Regions from separate parts of the Altererythrobacter sp. TH136 genome, predicted to be linked through region 1. Evidence: predicted binding sites of a transcription regulator. Region 1 holds the regulator's gene; the other holds the start of a gene.
The links. The regulator LexA, encoded in region 1, represses DNA repair genes until DNA is damaged. The targets are predictions, from matches to a motif close to GTTCCNCNCTTGTTCT.
Positions count from the first base shown of each region.

Region 2: the regulator LexA is predicted to act here: its motif matches at 4,637-4,652, upstream of C0V74_RS03960 (UvrD-helicase domain-containing protein).

Region 1 covers NZ_CP041409.1:409,817-416,677, forward strand. Annotated here, with positions in the region: gene C0V74_RS02045 (aminodeoxychorismate/anthranilate synthase component II) at 1-419, shown strand, start outside; gene trpD (anthranilate phosphoribosyltransferase) at 416-1,408, shown strand; gene trpC (indole-3-glycerol phosphate synthase TrpC) at 1,405-2,193, shown strand; gene moaC (cyclic pyranopterin monophosphate synthase MoaC) at 2,322-2,807, shown strand; gene lexA (transcriptional repressor LexA) at 2,884-3,579, shown strand; gene C0V74_RS13090 (hypothetical protein) at 3,550-3,936, opposite strand; gene C0V74_RS02070 (ComEC/Rec2 family competence protein) at 3,899-5,770, opposite strand; gene gltX (glutamate--tRNA ligase) at 5,800-6,861, shown strand, end outside.
Region 2 covers NZ_CP041409.1:795,330-802,190, reverse strand. Annotated here, with positions in the region: gene C0V74_RS03970 (hypothetical protein) at 102-629, shown strand; gene C0V74_RS03965 (DEAD/DEAH box helicase) at 782-2,221, shown strand; gene C0V74_RS03960 (UvrD-helicase domain-containing protein) at 2,324-4,630, opposite strand; gene C0V74_RS03955 (hypothetical protein) at 4,736-5,326, shown strand; gene rsmD (16S rRNA (guanine(966)-N(2))-methyltransferase RsmD) at 5,382-5,927, opposite strand; gene C0V74_RS03945 (pseudouridine synthase) at 5,938-6,693, opposite strand; gene C0V74_RS03940 (aromatic ring-hydroxylating dioxygenase subunit alpha) at 6,712-6,861, opposite strand, start outside.

The DNA.
Region 1 (6,861 bases):
CGAACGAGGCGGGGATCAGCCTCGATCTCGTGGCGGCCTGCGCGGATGCCGCCATGCCCTTGCTCGGCGTTTGTCTGGGGCATCAGGCGATCGGCCAGCACTTTGGAGGACGCGTGGTGCGCGGCGGTCTGATGCATGGCAAGACATCGCCGGTCAGCCATGACGGCAGCGGGGTGTTCGCAGGCCTGCCCTCGCCCTTCCTCGCCACCCGGTATCACAGCCTGGTCGTAGAGGGTATTCCGCCGACCCTGCCGGTCAACGCCACGTCCGATGATACCCACGTCATGGGCTTTCGCCACGCAGAGCTGCCGATCCACGGCGTGCAGTTCCATCCCGAAAGCATCGCTACCGAGCACGGCCACGCACTCCTGGCGAACTTCCTGCGGGTGTGCGGGATCGCTCCGGAGGATCGGATATGAGAACTCTTCCTGAGGCCGAGCCGCACCTGAACGAAGCGCAAGCTGAAGAGGTGTTTGGCGCGCTGCTCGATGGCGAAGCGAGCCAGGAAGAAATCGCGCGGTTCCTGTGCGATCTGTCCGATCGCGGCGAAACCGCTGACGAGATTGCCGGTGCGGCGCGCGCGCTGCGCGCACGGCTCATCCCGGTTGACGCGCCCGCCGACGCGATCGACGTCTGCGGCACGGGCGGCGATGGGCACCACACGCTGAACGTATCGACTGCGGTGAGCCTTGTCGTGGCAGCGTCGGGCGTGCCGGTAGCCAAACATGGCAACCGGGCCGCTAGCAGCAAGGCCGGCGCTGCCGATACTCTCGAGATGCTGGGCCTCGACATGGAAGCCGCCGGAAGAACGGCTGAGAAGTCGTTGGCGGAGCTGGGAATCGGGTTCCTGTTCGCAGCCAACCACCACCCTGCGATGCGGCGCATTCAGCCCATTCGCCAACGGCTTGGCCGGCGGACGATCTTCAATCTCATGGGGCCGTTGTGCAATCCCGCGGGCGTGAAGCGCCAGCTGATCGGCATCGCCCGCCCCGCTTACGTGCCCATCTACGCCGAGGCCAAGGCGCGACTTGGCAGCGAACGCACGCTGATCGTGTCCGGCGACGAAGGACTTGATGAATTGAGCCTCGCGGGCGGCAACGAAGTGGCCGACGTGCAGGGGCACGACTGGGAGATGCGCCGGGCTCGCGCCTCCGACGCAGGCCTGCCCACCGCGCCGATCGAGGCGATCCGCGGCGGAGATGCCGCACACAACGCGAAAGCACTCAAGGCGCTCCTGATGGGTGCGCCTGGTCCTTATCGGGACGCGGTGCTGTTCAATGCCGGCGCCGCGCTGATGATCGCCGGGCAAGCCGCGGACTATGCCGATGGCGCCGAACAGGCGGCCGACGCTCTCGATTCCGGCCGTGCCGAAGAATTGCTCACCCGCTGGATTGCGATCGCCCAATGAACAAGCTTGACGAGATCTGCGCGACCAAGCGCATTGAGGTGGCTGACCGACGCGGAGCGGCCACGATGAGCGATCTCGATCGCCTAGCGCGCGACCAGACGCCTCCGCGAGGGTTCCGGGCGGCACTTGATGCCAAGGCGCAGGAGGGCTTTGCCCTTATCGCGGAGATCAAGAAAGCTTCGCCGTCCAAGGGGCTGATCCGGCAGGACTTCAGGCCTGCCGAACATGCCGTGGCGTACGCCCGCGGCGGGGCCGCCTGCCTGTCGGTGCTCACCGACGCCGCCTACTTTCAGGGACATGAGGATTTTCTGGCGGATGCGCGAAGGGCCTGTGAACTGCCGGTGCTGCGCAAGGATTTCATGGTCGATCCCTGGCAGGTTGCAGAAGCTCGCGCGATCGGGGCGGATGCGATCCTGATCATCGTCGCGGCGCTGGAAGACGGCGTGATGGCGGAGATCGAGGCGGCCGCGCTGGAGCGTGGGATGGACGTGCTGATCGAGGTTCATGACGAAGCAGAACTGGCGCGCGCCGCCAATCTACGCTCGCGCCTGATCGGGATAAACAATCGCGATCTCAAGACCTTCAACACCGATCTTGCCACGACTAAGCGGCTCGCACCGCTGGCACCAGAAGGTACGCTGCTGGTCGGCGAGAGCGGCATCAGCAGCCATGCCGATTGTAAGCGGCTGGAGCGCGCTGGCGTTCACGCGTTCCTGGTTGGCGAAAGCCTGATGCGGCAGCCAGACGTGGAAGCTGCAACGCGCGAACTGCTCGGCGGACATTAGCGCTGTCCTACATCTCGCTGCTTACGCTACCCGGTCCCAGCAGCTAATTGGCCCACAGCGGAGCGGGCAAACTTTCCGCTCATGAACAGTGTGACACGTGTGACACTTTCACTTCTGGATTTTCCTCTATGAACGATCTCACGCACCTCGATGAACACGGTCAGGCACGGATGGTCGACGTCGGTGGCAAGGCGGAAACCGTGCGTCAGGCGGTGGCCTCGGGTCGGATCGCGATGTCGGCAATTGCGCTCGCCGCCATTCGTGACGGCAGCGGGCCCAAGGGCGACGTGCTCGGCGCCGCGCGGATCGCTGGCATCATGGCGGCCAAGAAGACCGCCGATCTTATCCCGCTGTGCCACCCGCTCGCGCTCGATAGCGTGATCGTCGACTTCACGTTCGAGGAGGCGGCGATTTCGGCCACGGTTGAGGTGGCGCTGACCGGCCGCACCGGCGTAGAAATGGAAGCGATGACAGCATGTTGCGTCGCCCTGTTGACCATCTACGACATGGCGAAGGCGCTCGACAAAAGCATGATGATCGGGAATATTCGGCTGCTGGAAAAGACCGGCGGCAAGTCGGGAAACTGGCGACGTGACGGTGGTTTGACGCCGTGACTTGACGCGCCGGGGTAAGTTGCCTAATTGTTCCGCGTTCGTTCCCGCATTGGAACGGTCTCGCAAAGGATCGGGCATGCTCACTGCCAAGCAACGCGAACTTCTCCACTTCATCACCGTCCGCCTTGAAGACAGCGGAATCTCTCCGTCGTTCGAAGAGATGAAGGAAGCGCTCGATCTGAAGAGCAAGTCGGGCGTGCACCGGCTCATCTCCGCGCTGGAGGAACGTGGGTTCATCCGCCGGCTTCCCAACCGCGCTCGCGCGCTCGAAGTGATCCGCCAGGCCGAGGATTCAGTCGCCGCGCCGCGCGCCAAGTCGTCGGAGAGCACCCACGACAATGTCGTGCCCCTCCGCCGACCTACACCTGTCCAGCGCCAGATCGCCAACGATGTCGTCGAGTTGCCCTTGCACGGGCGCATTGCGGCGGGTGTGCCGATCGAGGCGCTCGAAGGCCAAAGCACCCTGCCCGTGCCCGCCGCGCTTTTGGGTCCGGGCGAACATTACGCGCTGGAGGTGTCTGGCGACTCGATGATCGAAGCCGGCATCTTCGACGGTGATTTTGCGCTCGTCCGCAAGACTGACGTGGCACGCGACGGAGAAATCGTGGTGGCGCTGGTGCGGGACGAGGAAGCGACCCTCAAGTACCTGCACCGTGAGAACGGCATGGTGCGGCTGGATCCCGCGAACGGAGCGTATGAGCCGCAGGTGTATCGGGCCGGCGAGGTCAAGGTGCAGGGTAAGCTAGCGGGCCTCCTGCGCCGGTACCATTGAGCGGGAAAAGCGCGGTTCTGGGCGGCTGGCGGTCCACCATGGGTGCTCGCCTTCGCTTTCGCCCACGGTGACGGTGCGCGCCTCGGCGAGGTAAATCGCCAGGCCGCCGTGGGCATCCAGGAAATTGCGGTCCGCCTTCAGCCAGCGGGGCCGGCAGCTTCTCGGCAGCCGGCGTTCGGCGATGACGATATCGGACCGTTCGCAAGCCGCGGCCAGCGACCGCTCCTCGATTAGGGCACGGCTCCGTGCCATTAGGATGTGCCAGGTGCGCTCGTCGCGTTCGATCGTCAGGCTGCAGAAGTCTCGACTGCAGGCGGCGTTAGGCCACCGTTCGATCAGCACCGGATCGGCTTCCACCCCGGGCAAGCTCCATTAGGTTGTCGCGCGCGAAATCGCTGCGTCCCTCGCGCAGAACCAGCAGCCGCTCACCCTCCCCGACAATGCCAACGTTGCGTCCATCACTGGAGATCAGCAAATCGGGCGGTTGAGCGCCAAGCAGAAAGATGGTCGCGGCCAGCACCGGCACCAGTCCAATCAACCGCCGCCTGCCATGCCAAAGCGCTAACCATAATCCACCCCCGACAAATAATGCGAAAACCCCGGCCCCCATCTGGGGCATCAGCTTGACCGCGCCTGGCTGGCTAGCGGTGAAATGAGCGAGCGCCAGCATCAGATCGAGTGACCCGCCGACCAGGAACCAGACCGGAGCGCCGGCTCCCACCAGGTCCAGCGCGAGGGCTAGCGCGATCAGCGGCATGGTGACAAAGGTAACCAACGGAATTGCGACGACATTGGCGAGCGCGCCGTAGAACCCCGCTCGGTGAAAATGGAACAGCACGATCGGCATCAGCGCGACCTCGATCACCACGCCCGTCAGAAGGAGCATGACGGCGCGCCGCCCGGTTCTCGCCACCGCCCCTTCGTCACGCGGCGCAAGGAAAGCGCGCACCGGAGCCGCTTCATGGAGGGCGACGATCGCGATCACCGCGGCGAAGCTCATCTGGAAGCCGGGGCTCACCACCGCCTCGGGCCAGGCCAGCATGACCACGAATGCCGCCGCGGCGACCATCCGGAGCGACAGCGCTTCCCGACCGAGTGCAAGAGCGCCAAGAACCAGCAGCGCGCCGACGCAACTGCGCACGGTGGGCACTTCGGCGCCGGTGAGCAAGGTGTACCCCACCCCTGCCCCTGCCCCGCAAGCCGCCGCGACCAGCGGCAGGCGCACCCTCAATGTCAACCAGGACCACAGCGCAAGCAGCCGCAGGGCGACGAAATAGGTGCCCGCGATCACGGCGCTGACATGCAGACCGCTGATCGACAGCAGGTGCGTGAGCCCCGCATCGCGCATCGCATCATCGCCCGCGGCCGAGATTCCGCCACGGTCACCGCTGGCAAATGCCGCGGCGATGGCGCCTGCGGAGCCGTTGAGCCGCGAGCGCACGTGGTCTGACAAGGTGCGTTGCGCGGCGGCCAGCGTGCCGCCTGGCGTGGCTGAGCCGATCAACTGAACGGGTCCGATGGCGGTCCCCGTAGCCGACAGTCCGGCAAACCACGCAGCGCGAGCAAAGTTGTACGCGCCGGGGGCCATCGGCGGCGCCGGTGGCATCAGGCGGGCACGCAGGCGTACGCGCGCACCTTCCACAATGCCGGGATCGAGATCATCGGGCGCTACGTTCACGCGCACCTTGCGCGCCAGACCTGCCTCTGCGTCACGATAAGCGAGCGTCAACCGCACTCGTTGTTGCGCGGGTTGGTTCGCGCGCTCCAGAACTTTGCCCTCCAGCCAGATGACCTGGGGCCGGGCGATGGGTTCGGCGCCGATCACGACTGAACGGATCCAGACAAGCGCGATGCCCGCGGAAATCAGCAATGCCATCGCGACCACTGCACGACGAAGGTGAACGTAATCATCGCCCGGCCGCGTCAGGGCGACAGTAGCCAAAGCAAGCAGGATGCAGCCCGCCATAGCGACGATCCAGGCGATAGGACTGGGTAGCGCAAACCAGGCGACGACCCCGCCGGCCAGCGCGATCGCCAGCCACGGCGCACGGTCGAATCCGGCGCGATCGAGCCACGCATCTGCGCCCTCCGCAAGGCTGGACAAGGACCACGCCTTGCGCCAATGCTGCTGCAGTGCAACATCGCCAGGATCGTCGCCGATGGGTACGATCACTGCTGCGCGGGTCGCCATGTAACCGTTGGATAAGGATACGCATTCGGATGGCAAGCGATAGCGGAGAAGTGGTCACCCGCTTCGCGCCCTCGCCCACTGGATTCCTGCACATCGGTGGTGCGCGAACCGCGTTGTTCAACTGGTTGTTCGCCCGGCATCACGGCGGCAAGGCACTGCTGCGGATTGAAGACACCGACAAGAAGCGGAGCACGGCCGAGGCGATAGATGCCATCATCGATGGTTTGTCCTGGCTTGGCTTGGACTACGATGCGCCCGTTGTGTTTCAATCAGAACGTGCGGGCCGCCATGCGGAGGTCGCCCATCAGTTGCTGGCGGCCGGACATGCCTACAAATGCTTCGCCACGCCTGAGGATCTCGAGGCTATGCGCGCGGCCCAGCGGGCTGCGAAGCAACCTTTGCGATATGACGGTCGGTGGCGCGATCGTGACCCTGGCACGGCTCCCGAAGGCGCGCCGTTCGTCACTCGCCTGAAGACGCCAGATGAAGGCGAGACGGTCATCCAGGATCAGGTGCAAGGGTCCGTCACCGTGCGCAACGCAGAGCTTGACGATTACGTCCTGCTGCGCGCTGACGGCACCCCGACCTACATGCTCGCGGTGGTCGTCGACGATCACGACATGGGAGTGACGCACGTCATTCGCGGCGACGACCACCTGAATAACGCGTTTCGCCAATTGCCCATCTACCGCGCGATGGGCTGGCAGGAGCCAGTGTATGCGCACATTCCCCTGATCCACGGGGCTGATGGCGCGAAACTGTCCAAGCGCCATGGCGCGCTCGGAGCCGAGAACTATCGCGACGAATTCGGCATCCTGCCGGAAGCGCTGTTCAACTACCTGCTCCGGCTGGGATGGGGTCACGGCGATCGCGAGGAAATATCTCGCGACGAGGCGATCGCGCTGTTCGATCTGGCCGGTGTGGGCAAAAGCCCCAGCCGGTTCGACCTGAAGAAGTTGCAGAACCTCAACGGGCATTACATCCGTGAGGCGGATGATGCGCGGCTTGCCGAACTGGTCGCGCCGCGGATCGGCGAAGGCATCGACCTGACGTTGCTTACCCGCGCGATGCCGCAGCTGAAGCTGCGCGCC
Region 2 (6,861 bases), 390 kb from region 1:
GGCACAGGATTGGCGGGCAAGGCGAGAGTTGCACCGGGCAGCGGTAAGATTAAGCCGCTATTCAACCGCGTGAGCTAGGGACCGCATCGAACACGCACCTGATGAACCTGTTGCTCACCTTTTTCGCGCCGATCGCGCTGCTGGTGCCCACCATGACGGTGGGCGGGGCTGCCGGCGACGCCGTGCCCGCCGCGCCCCCGGTCCGGGAGCCGATGCGCGCCGTCAGCCCGGCCGACGAACCGGCTGCCGGGCAGGTGCGGATCGAGCAGCGGGTCATCGTCCGGATTTCACCGCCCGGACCGCGGATTCGCCAGAGCATCGCCGCCGAAACCGCTCCTGCCGCTGTCCCGCGGCTCAGCGAGCGCAAGATGGGCAAGTGCGTCCCCGTCAGCGGCATCGCGGCGGTTCAGCCCGATTCCAGCGGCAGGCTGCTGCTGTTCATGCGCGATCGACGACTGGTTTCGGCCACGTTGGAAAAAGCGTGCAGCGCGCGCGATTTCTATGCGGGCTTCTACCTGGAACGAACCAGGGACGGCATGCTGTGCGTGGACCGCGACCGGCTCCATTCGCGCGCTGGCGCAAATTGCGAGGTGAGCCGCTTACGTCAGCTGGTTGCCAAGGACGACTGAGCTGATGCGAACGGCCATGACCGGGGCCGTGGCGCAACCTTGACTTTCACCGCCGCCGCGCGCACTGCGTGACGCGGATCGTGGCGGGCGGCGCGCCCTTCGTCATGAACGGCGCGCGCCGCCCTGCCGAACCCTCTTTCAATCGAGACTGCATGACCTTCGCCGACCTCGGCCTATCACCCGAACTTCTCCAAGCGGTGGAAACCGCCGGCTACACCGAGCCGACGCCTATTCAGGCGCAGGCGATCCCGCCGGTGCTGATGATGAAGGACATCATCGGCATCGCCCAGACCGGGACCGGCAAGACGGCCAGCTTCGTGCTGCCGATGATCGACATCCTCAGCCATGGCCGCCGCCGCGCGCTGATGCCCCGCAGCCTGATCCTTGAGCCCACCCGCGAACTGGCCGCACAGGTGGCCGAGAACTTCGTCAAGTACGGCACCAACCACGACCTCAAGATGGCGCTGCTGATCGGCGGCGTGCAGATGGGCGATCAGATCAAGGCGCTGTCCGATGGCGTCGATGTGCTGATCGCCACGCCGGGCCGGCTGATGGACCTGTTCGAGCGCGGCAAGATCATGCTCAACGGTTGCGAATTGCTGGTGATCGACGAGGCTGACCGGATGCTCGACATGGGGTTCATCCCCGACATCGAGTTCATCTGCTCCAAGCTGCCGGAAACCCGGCAGACCATGCTGTTTTCGGCCACCATGCCGCCGCCGATCGAGAAACTCGCGAAGAAGTTCCTCACCAATCCCAAGCGGATCGAGGTCAATCGCGCGGCCAGCAGCAACGAGAACATCACCGCGTTCAAGGTGCCGGTGAAGGCGCGCGACAAGCGTGATACCCTGCGCTGGCTGCTCCGCAACGATCTGGTCGACACCGCGATCATCTTTGCCAACCGCAAGACCACGGTGCGCGAGATCAACAAGAGCCTGCAGAGCCATGGCTTCCGCTCAAGCGAGATCCACGGCGACATGGATCAGTCGAGCCGGATCAAGGAACTCGACCGGTTCAAGAATGGCGAGGTCAACATCCTCGTCGCCTCTGACGTCGCGGCCCGCGGGCTGGACATCAAGGGCGTGAGCCACGTGTTCAACTTCGACACGCCGTGGCACCCGGATGATTATGTGCACCGCATCGGCCGCACGGGCCGCGCCGGGGCCAAGGGCAGGGCGTTCACGTTCGTCTCGGAGGAAGATGCCGAAGCGATCGGCAATGTCGAAAAGCTGACCCAGGCGCCGATCGCGGTGTTCGGGAAGAAAGACCTCCGGGTCGAACTCGTTGCACCAGCGGTCACCGCCCCCGCAGCCGCTGCTGAAGTGTCCGAGCCTGAGGGTCGCGCAGAGCGTCCCCGGCGTGAAGCTGCCGACCGCGGGCGGGAGGACCGTCCCCGCCGCGCTCGCGAAGAGCGTCCGGCGCGCGTGCGCGACGAGCAGGCCGAGCGAGCTCGCAGTGACGACCGCGCCCATCGGGATGAGCGCCCCCGCCAGCACGAGCGCCCCCGCCGGGACGAACGGGACGACACGCCGTCCAAGCCGGGCGAGTGGAACGGGCCGGTGCCGAGTTTCCTCGAACATTCGGCACTGTAGGCTGCGCTACGTCGCCTGACTTTCTGAAATACGCTGCACCTTGTTGGCGATTGCCTTCGGGCGGGAGCAGCGCCCACGCATGAAGACGTTGCCGCCGGGCGGTCAGGCCACGGTGACGAAGCTGTCGATCACCCGCTTGCGCCCTGCGGCTTCGAATTCGATCTCCAGCTTGTTGCCTTCCTGATCGACCACTTCGCCATAACCGAACTTGTCGTGGAACACCCGCTGTCCGACCGCGACATCGCTGCGCGGCTTGGCGGCAAAGCTGGCGGCGCTGCGGGTATTCTCCCTGACGCGGTGCGGCGTGGCGTCGTAGCCGGTGGTCAGCGCCCGCTGCCAACCCGGGCCGCGGGTCAGCGTGCGAGCGGGCTGCGCCCGCGCGACGTGAGCGAACGGATCGTCGTGCTCACTCATTTGCGCGCGCCAGAGTGAGGCTCCGCCGGTGAGGGTGGTCTCCTCGGTGATCTGGTCGGCCGGCAGTTCGCCGACAAAGCGGCTCGGGATGGAACTGGTCCACTGCCCGTAGATGCGGCGGTTGGCAGCGTGGATGATCGTGCACCGACGGCGCGCGCGGGTGATCGCCACATAGGCGAGGCGCCGTTCTTCCTCGAGGCTGGCGAGCCCGCCTTCATCCAGCGCGCGCTGCGAGGGGAACACTCCCTCTTCCCAGCCAGGCAGGAACAGGTGGTCGAACTCCAGCCCCTTGGCCGCGTGGATGGTCATGATGGTGACCTTTTCCCCATCGTCGGCGCGTTCGTTGTCCATCACCAGCGCCACATGCTCGAGGAAATCGCCGAGCGTGTCGTACTCCTCCATCGCACGGGCAAGCTCGGACAGGTTTTCGGCGCGACCGGCTGCTTCGGCGCTCTTTTCCGCCTGCAGCATCGCGTCGTAACCGCTGTCGGCCAGCACGGCGCGGATCAATTCGGCCGGCGGAATGCTCTCGGCCATCTCGCGCCAGCGGAGGAATTGCCCCATCAGGTTCGCGATGGTGCCGCGCGCACGGGCGGGCAATTCGTCCGAGTCCGCCAACTGGAGCGACGCGGCGGCGAGCGGCAGGCCGGTCGCCCGGGCGTGGCGGTGCATCAGTTCAAGCGTCTTCGCACCCAGACCACGCTTGGGCTGGTTGTAGATCCGTTCGAACGCCAGATCATCGGCCGGACTGGCGATCACCCGCAGGTAGGCGAGCGCATCGCGAATTTCCGCCCGCTCGTAGAAGCGGAAACCGCCGATGATGCGGTAGTTCATCCCGATCTGGATGAACCGGTCTTCGAACTCGCGCGTCTGGTACTGGGCACGGACCAGGATCGCGACCTGGTCGAGCCCTGCGCCCTCGCGCTCCAGCCGCTCGATCTCCTCGCCGATGCGGCGGGCTTCCTCGGGACCGTCCCACACGCCGATCACGCGGACCTTCTCGCCCGCAGGGATTTCGGTCCACAGCGTCTTGCCCAGGCGGTCGCTATTGGCGTTGATCAGGCCGGATGCGGCGGCCAGGATGTGCGGGGTAGAGCGATAATTCTGCTCCAGCTTGATTACCGCCGCCCCGGGGAAGTCCTTCTCGAACTTCAGGATGTTGGCCACTTCCGCGCCGCGCCAGGAATAGATTGACTGGTCGTCGTCCCCCACCACGCAGATGTTCTTGCGCTCTTGCGCGAGCAGGCGGAGCCACAGGTACTGGACCTGGTTGGTGTCCTGGTACTCGTCCACCAGGATGTACTTGAAGCGCTGCTGATATTGCTGGAGCACCTCGCGGTGGCTGCGGAACACGTTGAGGATGTGCAACAGCAGGTCGCCGAAATCGCATGCGTTCAGCGCCTTCAGCCGCGCCTGATACAGGCCATAGAACTCCTGCCCGCGCCCGTTGGCGTACGCTTCGTTCTCGACCGCATCCAGATCGGCCGGGTTCAGACCGCGGTTCTTCCACCGGTCGATCAGGCCGGCAAGCTGGCGTGCGGGCCAGCGCTTCTCGTCGAGACCGTTTTCGGTGATCAGCGTCTTGAGCAGACGGATCTGATCGTCCGTGTCGATGATCGTGTAGTTCGACTGCAGTCCGACCAACTCGGCATGGCGGCGCAGCATCTTGGCGCCGATCGAGTGGAAGGTGCCGAGCCACGGCATCCCCTCAACCGCCTCGCCGATATGGCGGCCGACCCGCTCCCTCATCTCGCGCGCGGCCTTGTTGGTGAAGGTGACGCAAAGGATCTCGCTCGGCCAGGCGCGGCGGGTTGCGACGAGATGAGCCAAACGTGCGGTGAGCGCAGCCGTCTTGCCGGTGCCCGCGCCGGCTAGCATCAGCACCGGTCCTTCCGTGGTCAGCACCGCCTGTTGCTGCGGGACGTTAAGTCCCTGCGCATAGGCGGGAACTTCGCCAGCGCCAGGCGCGGCGGGAAGGGCGGGATCGGCATCCATCGATTGCGAACAGCTAGGGAACATAGGTGTGCCGCGCAAGGGGCGGGGCGGAACCGAGTGCCGACGGTGAGCGTAGCGAGTTCACAAATGTTGAGGAGAGATCCGATGAACAAGTTGATGCTCGCCGGCGCTGCGGCGCTGGTCTTTGCAATGCCTGCAGTGGCACAGGACATGGCGGTGGACGCCAGCGGCAATGTCTACACCATGACCACGACCCAGCAGTCCACCTATGACGCATGGCCGCCGGATCGGCAGACGACCTACACCGCGTGGCCGAGCACCTATCAGACGTATTTCTGGACGCTGACCCCGGCACAGCAGACCGGCTGGTGGGCCCTGACCGACGATCAACGCGCTCGCGTCTATGCGATGACGCCTGAGCAGCGCACCGCTGCGTGGACCTCGATCGAGGGGCAGATGGCGGGCACGCCGTCGGCCAATGCGTCGACCACCGCGCAGACCGCTACCACCGCCGCCATGGGCGCGAGCACTGGCGGCCCCCGTTTCGTGAGCGGGGAAGTGACGCAGACCGTGCCTGCCGCGACTAACAGCGGCACCTACCCCCCGTGCCGTGGCACCGTGCAGGATCAGTGCATCAATCCGCGCGAAGCAGGGCTCAATTACGGCAACCGCCCGCTCAACCGCTGGCCTGGTCGACCCGCCAGCGAGATACCGGGTCCGAAGAAGCAGAACTGATCCATCGTCGGTCGAGAGAAGGGCACCTTCCGTGACGGGAGGTGCCCTTTGCGCATCAACCTTCGGCGCGCAGGAGCCAGAGCCGTGCTTTGCCTACCTTGCGCTCGACCTGCGTCGCCAAACCCTTCACAGTGAGTTGTTCGTCTGCCCCGGTCTCCGCCGCGATCCAGGTGGCGGGTCCGATCCAGCCGAGCCGCGCCAGCCGGTCGAGCGCTACGCCCGCGGCACCGGTGCCGTATGGCGGGTCGAGCAGCATAAGGTCGTACGGCGCCTGCACCGGGGCGAGCTCCATCACCGAACCGCGCCGCACCTCGCTGCGTTCCCTCGCACCCAGCGCCGCGATGTTGGCGCGGATCGCATCGACTGCGGCAGGGTCCTGCTCGACAAACAGCGATGATCGTGCACCGCGCGACAAGGCCTCCAGCCCCAGCGCGCCGGACCCCGCGAACAGGTCGGCGACCGTCAGCCCGTCAAAAGGGCCGATCCTGCTGGTGAGCATGTTGAACAACGTTTCGCGGGTGCGGTCGGCGGTCGGCCGGGTGGCTTCTCCCTTCGGGGCGACCAGCTTGCGGCCGCGCCATTCGCCCGCGACAATTCTCATCGCTTCGGCCTCACGCCTTCAGGCTCTTGCGCAGCCGCTCCACTTCGACCTGCGGGATTTCCGCCACCGCGCCGCGCGGCAGATCGCCCAGGTTGAAGGGGCCATACCCGACGCGAAGCAACCGGCTGACCTGCAGGCCGAGATGCTCCAGCACGCGGCGCACCTCGCGGTTCTTGCCTTCGGTCAGCGTCATCACGATCCAGCGATTGCGCCCCGCGCCGCGCTCCAGGTCGGCCTCGATCTTGCCATAGCGGACGCCTTCGATCTCGATCCCCTCGATCAGGTCGTCGAGCCGGCTCTGCGTGATGTCGCCGAACGCGCGCACGCGGTAAGTGCGCGGCACGTTGGAGGCGGGCAGTTCAAGCGACCGCTTGAGCGCGCCGTCGTTGGTCAGCAGCAGCAGCCCTTCGGTGTTCATGTCCAGCCGGCCGACCGGCATCACCCGGGGTGCGTTGCGCGGCAGCGCGTTGCGCAGCGCGGTGTAGATCGTCGGGCGGCCCTTGGGATCGCGCTCGGCAGTAAGCAGGCCGGATGGCTTGTGAAAGGCGAACACGCGGGCCGGTTCTGCTCGCTCCACCGCCTTGCCGTCGACCGTGACGCCCTGCAGGTTGGGGATGATCGTCGCCGGGGTATCGAGCACCTTGCCGCCGATGGCCACCCGGCCTTCCGCAATCATCCGCTCCACTTCGCGCCGGCTGGCGACTCCGGCGCGCGCGAGCAGCTTGGCGATGCGTTCGCCGTCGGGTCGGTCAGAGCTTTGTGGCATGTCCGCGCGACTAGGCGCTCAGTTCGCCGCGCGCAACGCCTCGCTCACCGTGTCATGAAACCGGCGGATGCCCCCTTCGAGCGTACCGAGCGTCAGTTCCGGCACCACGCCGGTAGACAGACCTTGTTGGCCCAGCTCCGCTGCGCGGAAATCTTCGGATGCGAACAC